Thermosynechococcus vestitus BP-1: one gene and its partner. The protein of the gene in region 1 binds, or shares a complex with, the protein of each later gene. Links are inferred from orthologs where the notes say so. Each region holds a gene or a part of one and is shown in the gene's direction. Other genes may lie near its edges.

What was found.
Region 2: the proteins of TLL_RS08910 (region 1) and TLL_RS06990 are in contact, whole or in part, in a solved structure (PDB 1NEK), measured with the Escherichia coli proteins. The link is inferred for Thermosynechococcus vestitus BP-1 from one-to-one orthologs.

Annotation. Positions count from the first base shown.
Region 1 is NC_004113.1:1,835,841-1,839,765, forward strand. The notes cover bases 682-3,610. They hold TLL_RS08910 (succinate dehydrogenase/fumarate reductase iron-sulfur subunit), read left to right. Parts: upstream 682-1,602; coding sequence 1,603-2,619; downstream 2,620-3,610. Other genes in these bases: uvrC (excinuclease ABC subunit UvrC), read left to right, coding at 682-1,237; TLL_RS08915 (chlorophyll a/b-binding protein), read left to right, coding at 2,665-2,823; TLL_RS13070 (ABC transporter ATP-binding protein), read left to right, coding at 2,827-3,610. Also shown: more of uvrC, read left to right, coding at 1-681; more of TLL_RS13070, read left to right, coding at 3,611-3,900. UniProt on the Escherichia coli protein: Two distinct, membrane-bound, FAD-containing enzymes are responsible for the catalysis of fumarate and succinate interconversion; the fumarate reductase is used in anaerobic growth, and the succinate dehydrogenase is used in aerobic growth.
Region 2 is NC_004113.1:1,443,118-1,447,106, forward strand. What follows is about bases 744-3,736. They hold TLL_RS06990 (succinate dehydrogenase/fumarate reductase flavoprotein subunit), read left to right. Parts: upstream 744-1,372; coding sequence 1,373-3,100; downstream 3,101-3,736. Other genes in these bases: TLL_RS06985 (GNAT family N-acetyltransferase), read right to left, coding at 744-1,105; TLL_RS06995 (potassium channel family protein), read left to right, coding at 3,104-3,736. Also shown: dacB (D-alanyl-D-alanine carboxypeptidase/D-alanyl-D-alanine endopeptidase), read right to left, coding at 1-612; more of TLL_RS06985, read right to left, coding at 578-743; more of TLL_RS06995, read left to right, coding at 3,737-3,989. UniProt on the Escherichia coli protein: Two distinct, membrane-bound, FAD-containing enzymes are responsible for the catalysis of fumarate and succinate interconversion; the fumarate reductase is used in anaerobic growth, and the succinate dehydrogenase is used in aerobic growth.

The DNA of each region.
Region 1 (3,925 bases):
ACGCACGGGAGAACTGGTGGCACAGTTGCAGGCACAAATGGCCCAAGCGGCAGCAGATCTCAATTTTGAATTGGCAGCCCGACTGCGAGATCAAATCCGCGGCCTGGAACATTTAGGCGTGGATCAAAAAGTTTCCTTGCCCGATGACACCGTCTCCCGAGATGCCATTGCCCTTGCGGTGGGCGATCGCCATGCAGCCATTCAACTGTTTCAAATTCGCGCTGGTCGCTTGGTGGGGCGTTTAGCTTTCGTCGCCGATGCCCAAAGCGGCAGTGCCGGTACAATTTTGCAGCGGGTCCTTGAAGAGCACTATGCCCAAGTGGAGGATGTAGAAATTCCCAGTGAAATTTTGCTACAGCATCCTCTCCCCGAACCAGATTTCCTACGCACGTACCTCAGTGAAAAGAAAGGCCGCGCCGTTACCCTCACCGTTCCCCAACGGCAGGCAAAAGCAGAACTCATTGCCATGGTGCAACGAAACGCAGAATTAGAATTGGCACGGCTACAACAGGCTAGCGATCGCACCCAAACTGCCCTTGAAGATTTAGCCCAGCTCCTTGGCCTTGACACCCTCCCCCACCGCATTGAGGGCTACGACATTTCCCACATTCAGGGGTCTGACGCGGTGGCCTCACGGGTTGTCTTTATTGATGGCCTGCCCGCCCAGCAGCACTATCGCCACTACAACATCCGCAATCCCGAGGTAAAGCTTGGCCACTCCGACGACTTTGCCAGTCTTGCTGAGATTCTGCGTCGCCGCTTTGCCCCCTACCTTGAAGGGCAGGGGGAGACCCCCGATGACTGGCCAGATATCATTCTCATTGATGGCGGCAAGGGACAACTGTCCGCTGTGGTTCAGGTGTTGGAGCCGCTCCTAGAGGAACTCACCCTTGTTAGCTTGGCCAAACAACGGGAAGACATTTTTCTCCCCCATCAACGCCAACCTCTCCCTGCAGATCCAGAGCAACCAGGGGTGCAATTACTGCGCCGCGTGCGTGATGAGGCCCATCGCTTTGCCCTTAACTTCCACCGTCAGAAACGTGCCCAACGCCAACGGCGATCGCACCTCGACCAAATCCCCGGCTTAGGCTACCAACGTCAAAAGGAACTCCTCGCCACCTTCCGCTCCATTGACTATATCCGTATGGCCACCCCTGAACAGTTGGCACAGGTGAACGGGGTTGGCCCCCGCCTAGCGGCAAGAATTTACCGCTATTTTCATCCTGATGCTGATTAGAGAAAAGCTAGGCGTTTCCCAGTTTTCCAAGGAGGCAGTTGATTGCCATTTTCAAAGCGGGTAACGCGATTCGAACGCGCGACATCAACCTTGGCAAGGTTGCGCTCTACCACTGAGCTATACCCGCAACAGATTTTTAGCTTAAAAAATCAGGAGGCATCTTGTCAAGCCCCCCAAGGGGCTACCCAATGAATCATTAACACGAGGGGATAACACCGTCTTTCCCCTTTGAAGAGTCACACAAGAGAGGCTCCCCCAAGCCCTAAGAGGGCTGGGGTGAGGAACGAAAGTTGGGATTTGGTGACTTTCGTCATGACCGCAGTGCGTGGTATAGACTGGAAACTAGATTGGGCTAACAGCCGCATATGACCATTCAGTTGAGGATTCGTCGCCAAGGGCCCGACAAGAACGCCTACTGGCAAACCTTTGAACTAGAGATTGATCCTTCCCTCACGATCCTGGATGCCCTCATTCAAATCAAGGAATCCCAAGACGGTAGTCTTAGCTGTCGCAAAAATTGTCGCAACACCATCTGCGGCAGTTGCGCGATGACGATTAATGGTCGTTCTGCCCTTGCCTGTCAGCAAAGTATTCTTGCCGAGCTAGCCAACAGCCCTGTGCCCAACCAAATTGCGATCGCCCCCTTGGGGAATTTGCCAGTCCTCAAAGACCTTGTCGTTGACATGAGCGATTTTTGGCAAAAACTTTCAGCCGTCAATCCCTATGTGAGTACAGCAGCACGGCAAGTGCCTGAGCGAGAGTTTCTCCAATCCCCCAGCGATCGCGCCAAGCTCAATGCCTCGGGCAACTGTATCCTCTGTGGTGCCTGCTACGGTGCCTGCAATGCCGTGGAAGTGAATCCCGCCTTTGTCGGTCCCCATGCCCTTGCCAAAGCCGCTCGCCTTGTGGCTGATACCCGCGATAGCGACACTGACCAACGCCTAGACCAATACAACACCGCCACCAGTGGCGTGTGGGGCTGTACCCGCTGTTTTAATTGCAATACGGTTTGCCCTGTGGGTGTGCAACCCCTTGATCGCATCAGTGAGATCAAGCAGGCGATCCTCGCACGCTCAGGGGAAGCAACCCACAATCAAGACCGTCCTTTGCGTCATCGTCAAGTGCTCTTGGAACTGGTCAAAGAGGGTGGCTGGGTGGATGAGCGGCAATTTGGCCTACGGGTGGTGGGCAATGGCTTTCGAGATGTCGGCGGAGTTATGAGCCTGGTCCCCTTAGGTTGGCGGTTATTGCGGCGCGGCAAGTTTCCCCTGCGATTTGAAAAGTCCGCCGGTCAAGCACAAATTAAGGCGGTGGTCACCGCCCTACAGCAAAAACAGCCCTACTCTAAAATAGAAGCTAAAAAAAAAGGGATGAAATGCTAAAGTCCCTAGGGCAAGCTAAAGAAGTTGTTTTGCATTCGTAACACCATGAGTGAACCGACACCCGATGATTTGACCCCCCAATTTGGTTGGTCGCGCTATGCAGAGCGGATGAATGGTCGCTTTGCGATGATTGGCTTTATTGCCCTGCTCCTGCTGGAGTGGGTGAGTGGCGAAGATTTCTTTACGTGGGTGGGCCTGCGATAGGTTGTGACGGCAACACTGCGCCTCGAGGGAGTTACGCGACGATTTGCGCCGGGAGTAGGGATTGGTCCCCTATCTTTAACCGTACCCGCAGGGGAGTTTTGGGTAATTGTTGGGCCGTCTGGTTGTGGTAAATCCACCCTATTGCGGCTCATTGCCGGCTTGGAGCAGCCCACTAGCGGCGACATTTATATTGGCAAAACCTGTGTCAACGGCCTCAGTGGGCGCGATCGCGATGTGGCCATGGTCTTTCAGAACTATGCCCTCTATCCCCACATGACGGTGGCCGAAAACCTTGGTTTTGGTCTGAAAATGCGCGGTGTTGATCCGACAGCACGGCAGCAGCGGGTACTGCAAGTGGCTAAGCTACTGGGGATTGAGTCCCTGTTGCAGCGCAAACCACGTCAACTGTCTGGTGGTCAGCAGCAGCGGGTGGCCCTGGGACGAGCCTTGGCGCGATCGCCCCAAGTGTTTTTGCTCGATGAACCCCTCTCCAACCTCGATGCACAACTGCGGGAGCAAACCCGTGCTGAACTGAAACAATTACATCGCCAACTCGGCATTACCACCCTCTACGTCACCCACGATCAGGTGGAAGCCATGACGCTTGGCGATCGCATTGTGGTGCTGGATCGCGGCCAAATTCAGCAAATTGGCACCCCTGCGGATCTCTATGAGAGACCGGCTAATACAATGGTGGCGCGATTTTTGGGCACCCCACCGATGAATTTACTGCCCGCTCGCTGGCATAGCAGTCGCCTTTGGATAGGACAGCAGCCCTTGCCCTGTCCTGATACCCCCTCCTGGCCGCTCAACAGTGAACAGACCCTCACCGTCGGCATTCGCCCAGAACATTTGCACCTCGGCGAGCAGGGTTTAGGAGCGATCGCCACCCTCGTTGAACCCCTAGGCCGCGAAGCCATTGTCCGCTGTCGACTCCTGGAGAGTCCCCAAGACCTGCTGTGGCTGGCCCCTAGTCACCAAATCCCTCAAATTGGTGACCCTCTCCAGCTGCAGGTCAGCCATCTTTATCTGTTTGATGCCACAACCGGGGCGGCCCTCAATTCTAAGCCTTCCTGAAAATTCATCGGAACCCTTACCCAAG
Region 2 (3,989 bases), 390 kb from region 1 along the record:
CACTGGCCAAGGAAGATCGCCCTCTGGCGGCTGGAGAATCAAGGGTTGAGCCAACCCTTGGGGCGTTGCTATGAGCTTGAGGGCATTTTGATTGATACTTAAGCGAGTCACGACCGCTACATTGCCCATCGTCAGGTCTTCGATTGCCCATGTGGGTTCAATCCTCACGGGTGTGACGCCGCCCAGCTCCAGGACTTGAATCTGGCGAATCCCCTGCTGAACAAGGCGAGTGGCCATTTGTTGCAGGTCTTGGCTGCTGAAACTGGGATCAAAACTGCCCTGAAGACGCAGGGTTGTTCGGTCGGGCGATCGCGCACTCAAGGTGGTGACAAACCGATGACTCGCTCCCCAGTAGTCAAGGGCGGCAGCGACCGTGGTGAGCTTCACATTCGAAGCCACCAAAAAGAGCTTTTCCCCTTGGTGGTTGTAGAGCACCTCGCCACTCCTCAAATCCTCGACCACAATGCCCCACTGTCCCCGTTGCCATTGGGGGTTTTGGATTTCCTGGGCAATCGCGCGGGCCAAGTCTTGGCGGCACAGACCAAAGGCGGCAGGTGAAACCAGCAGGAGAAGAAGACTAGCAGGGGGCAGAAGCCATCGAAGCCATACCATGAGGCACGACGTCCTTGACATAGACGCGATCGCAGCGCTGCGTTTCCACACCCGTGGCTGGGCGATAGCCCGCCTTCTCGTACAAATGCACAGCCGCCCTCATCACTGAGGCGGTTTCAATCCAGATTTTGCGGTAGCCCGCCCCTTGAATGGCTGCCTCGAGATGGTGCAGGAGAAATGTCCCTAGGCCTTGGCCACGCACCCGCGGATGAAGGTACATTTTGCGAATTTCCACAGCCGCTTCACCCCGCTGAATGGGATAGAAAGCAATTGTGCCAACGACTTCCGCCCCTTGCTCCACCACCCAAAATTGTCCACCCCGGCGATGGTAGTACTCTTCCACGTGAACCACATCGGCATCGGCACCCTCGGGTTGCCAAGCAAGGCCAAACTCACTGAGGACATTGGCAATGAGGTGTATGACCGCTAGCCGATCGCGATCGCACCAATGGCGCACCCCACAATCCCCATAGTGAAGAAAAAACGCACTCAAGGACGGCTGCCTCCAGTAGAATGACAGTCCTTTTCCCAGAAAGAGAACCCAGGCAAAAGCATCAAAACCGGTGTGTCTCAACCGTCGTCGTGAAGACCGGCCTTTGTGCCGCCCACTGCAAAAAGAACTGTACTGCCACTCTAACGATTCAGGGAGAGGCTCGCAAGATCATTTGGCTACTGTTTTTATCTTGGTTTTACCTTTGCTGCCGCCGTCACTCCCCTAATCGCCAATCTAGTATAGGAAAAGATGCTGAACAAACGGACGATGCAAGACTTTGGCGTTGTGATTGTCGGCGGTGGTCTAGCAGGCTGTCGGGCTGCTTTGGAAATTTGCCGCCTGGCCCCGGAAACCCCCATTGCCCTTGTGAGCAAAACCCATCCCATTCGTTCCCACTCCGTTGCCGCCCAAGGGGGCATTGCCGCTACCCTCAAAAATGTGGACACCGAAGACTCTTGGGAAAGCCATGCCTTTGATACAGTCAAGGGGTCAGACTTTCTGGCAGATCAGGATGCTGTAGCCATTCTTGCCCAAGAAGCCCCCAGTGTGGTGATTGACCTTGAGCACTTGGGGGTACTCTTTTCGCGTCTGCCCGATGGCCGCATTGCCCAACGTCCCTTTGGCGGTCACACTCACCCGCGCACCTGCTATGCAGCCGACAAAACGGGGCATGCCATTCTCCACGAACTCTACTGCAATCTCCTGAAGTACAATGTCACCTTTTTCAGCGAGTGGTATGTGCTGCGGCTGATTGTCGAGGACCAGCAGGCCAAGGGGGTCGTTGCCTACCACATTGAAACAGGTCAACTGGACATTCTACGGGCACCCGCCATTCTTTTTGCCACAGGGGGCTATGGTCGGGTCTTTAATACCACGTCGAATGATTTTGCCTCCACTGGGGATGGCCTAGGGATGACGGCCCGGGCAGGCTTACCCCTTGAGGATATGGAGTTTGTTCAATTTCACCCGACGGGGTTGTATCCAGCGGGGGTCTTGATTTCTGAGGCGGTGCGCGGCGAAGGGGCTTATCTACTCAATGCCGAGGGGGAACGCTTTATGGCACGCTATGCTCCCAGTCGTATGGAACTGGCTCCCCGTGACATTACCTCGCGGGCGATCGCCATCGAAATTCGCGAAGGGCGGGGCATTCACAGTGACGGTTCTGCGGGTGGGCCCTTTGTCTATCTCGATGTCCGCCACTTGGGTCGGGAAAAAATCATGAATCGCATTCCCTTCTGTTGGGAGGAAGCCCATCGCTTGGCGGGGGTGGATGCGGTGGTAGAGCCGATTCCTGTCCGTCCGACGGTGCACTACTCAATGGGGGGTATTCCTGTCAATCTCAATGGGCAGGTGCGGGCCAATGCCACGGAGATGGTGACCGGCTTCTATGCTGCTGGCGAATGTGCCTGTGTCTCGGTGCATGGTGCCAATCGCTTGGGCAGTAATTCTCTCTTAGAATGTGTCGTCTATGGCCGGCGCACCGGTGCCGCGATCGCTAAGGATTTACCGAGCCTGCCCCGCCCCCAATTGGACCCCCAGTTCTACCTGCAGGCGGCGGCGCGGGAGATACAACACCTCTTTGACCAAGGAGGGGACTTGCGCATTGCCCAACTGCGGCGGCAGGTACAGGATTGTATGACCCAATACTGTGGCGTCTTTCGCACGGCTGACTTCATGGAGAGGGGCTTAGCGGAATTGCAGCGGCTCAAGGCTGCCTATGGCCGAGTTCGCCTTGACGATCGCCAGCGCTATTGGAATACCGAACTGATTGAAGCCTTTGAACTAGCCAACCTACTGATTGTTGCTGAGGTAATCCTCAGGAGTGCCCTTAGCCGCCAAGAAAGTCGTGGTGCCCACTTCCGTGAGGACTATCCCCAGCGGGATGATGTCAACTACCTACGCCATACCCTAGCCACCTATGACAGCGACGGCATCAGAATTGACTATCTGCCCGTCACCATTACCCTGTTTCCCCCCCAAGAGCGCAACTATTAAGCCATGCGACGGTTCCCTGCGACCCCTGCCCTCAACCGTTTTATTATTGGCATCACCCTCTTTGTGCTCATCATGTTGGTGGCGGTGGTGGGCTACACCAGCTTTGGCTGGAACTGGCTCGATGCCCTCTATATGTACGTGATCACGGTCTTTGGCATTGGCTACAGTGAAGTGCGACCCCTGATGACGCCGGCGCAGCGCTTCTTCAACATGATGATCATTGTCGCTGGCAGTGCCGCAACCGTTTATACCATCGGTGCGGTGGTGCAACTGTTTACCGAAGGGGAGATTAAACAGCTCCTAGAGATGCAGCGGGCCAGCCGCGACATTAACAAACTCAACCGCCACGTGATTGTCTGTGGTTTTGGCCGCATTGGCCAGGTGGTGGCTCAGGAATTAACCGCCAGCAAAACCCCCTTTGTGATTTTGGATGTCAATGAACAGCGCATTGATTTAGCCCTACAGTTGGGCTATTTGGCCTATTTGGGAAGTGCGGTGGAGCAGGAAACGCTACAAGTGGTGGGCATTGATCGGGCGATCGCCCTCGCCACGGTGCTGCCCAATGACACGATGAATGTCTTTATTACCCTGACGGCCCGCTCCATGAATCCGAGTTTGCTAATTGTGGCCCGGGCGAATTTAGCCACCACAGAATCGAAGCTACGTATGGCAGGGGCAGATCACATTGTCTTGCCGACAAAAATTGGCGCCAGTCAAATGACAAACCTCATTCGGCGGCCGCGCATTGATTTCCTCGAACAAACGGGCGATCGCGAGACCCTCAACGACCTCTTGAGCCATATTGATGCCCGCCTTGAGGAACTGGAAATTACCCCCGATTACCCTTATGTGGGCACCCGCTTGACGGGACTGGAGGTACGCGGCGAAG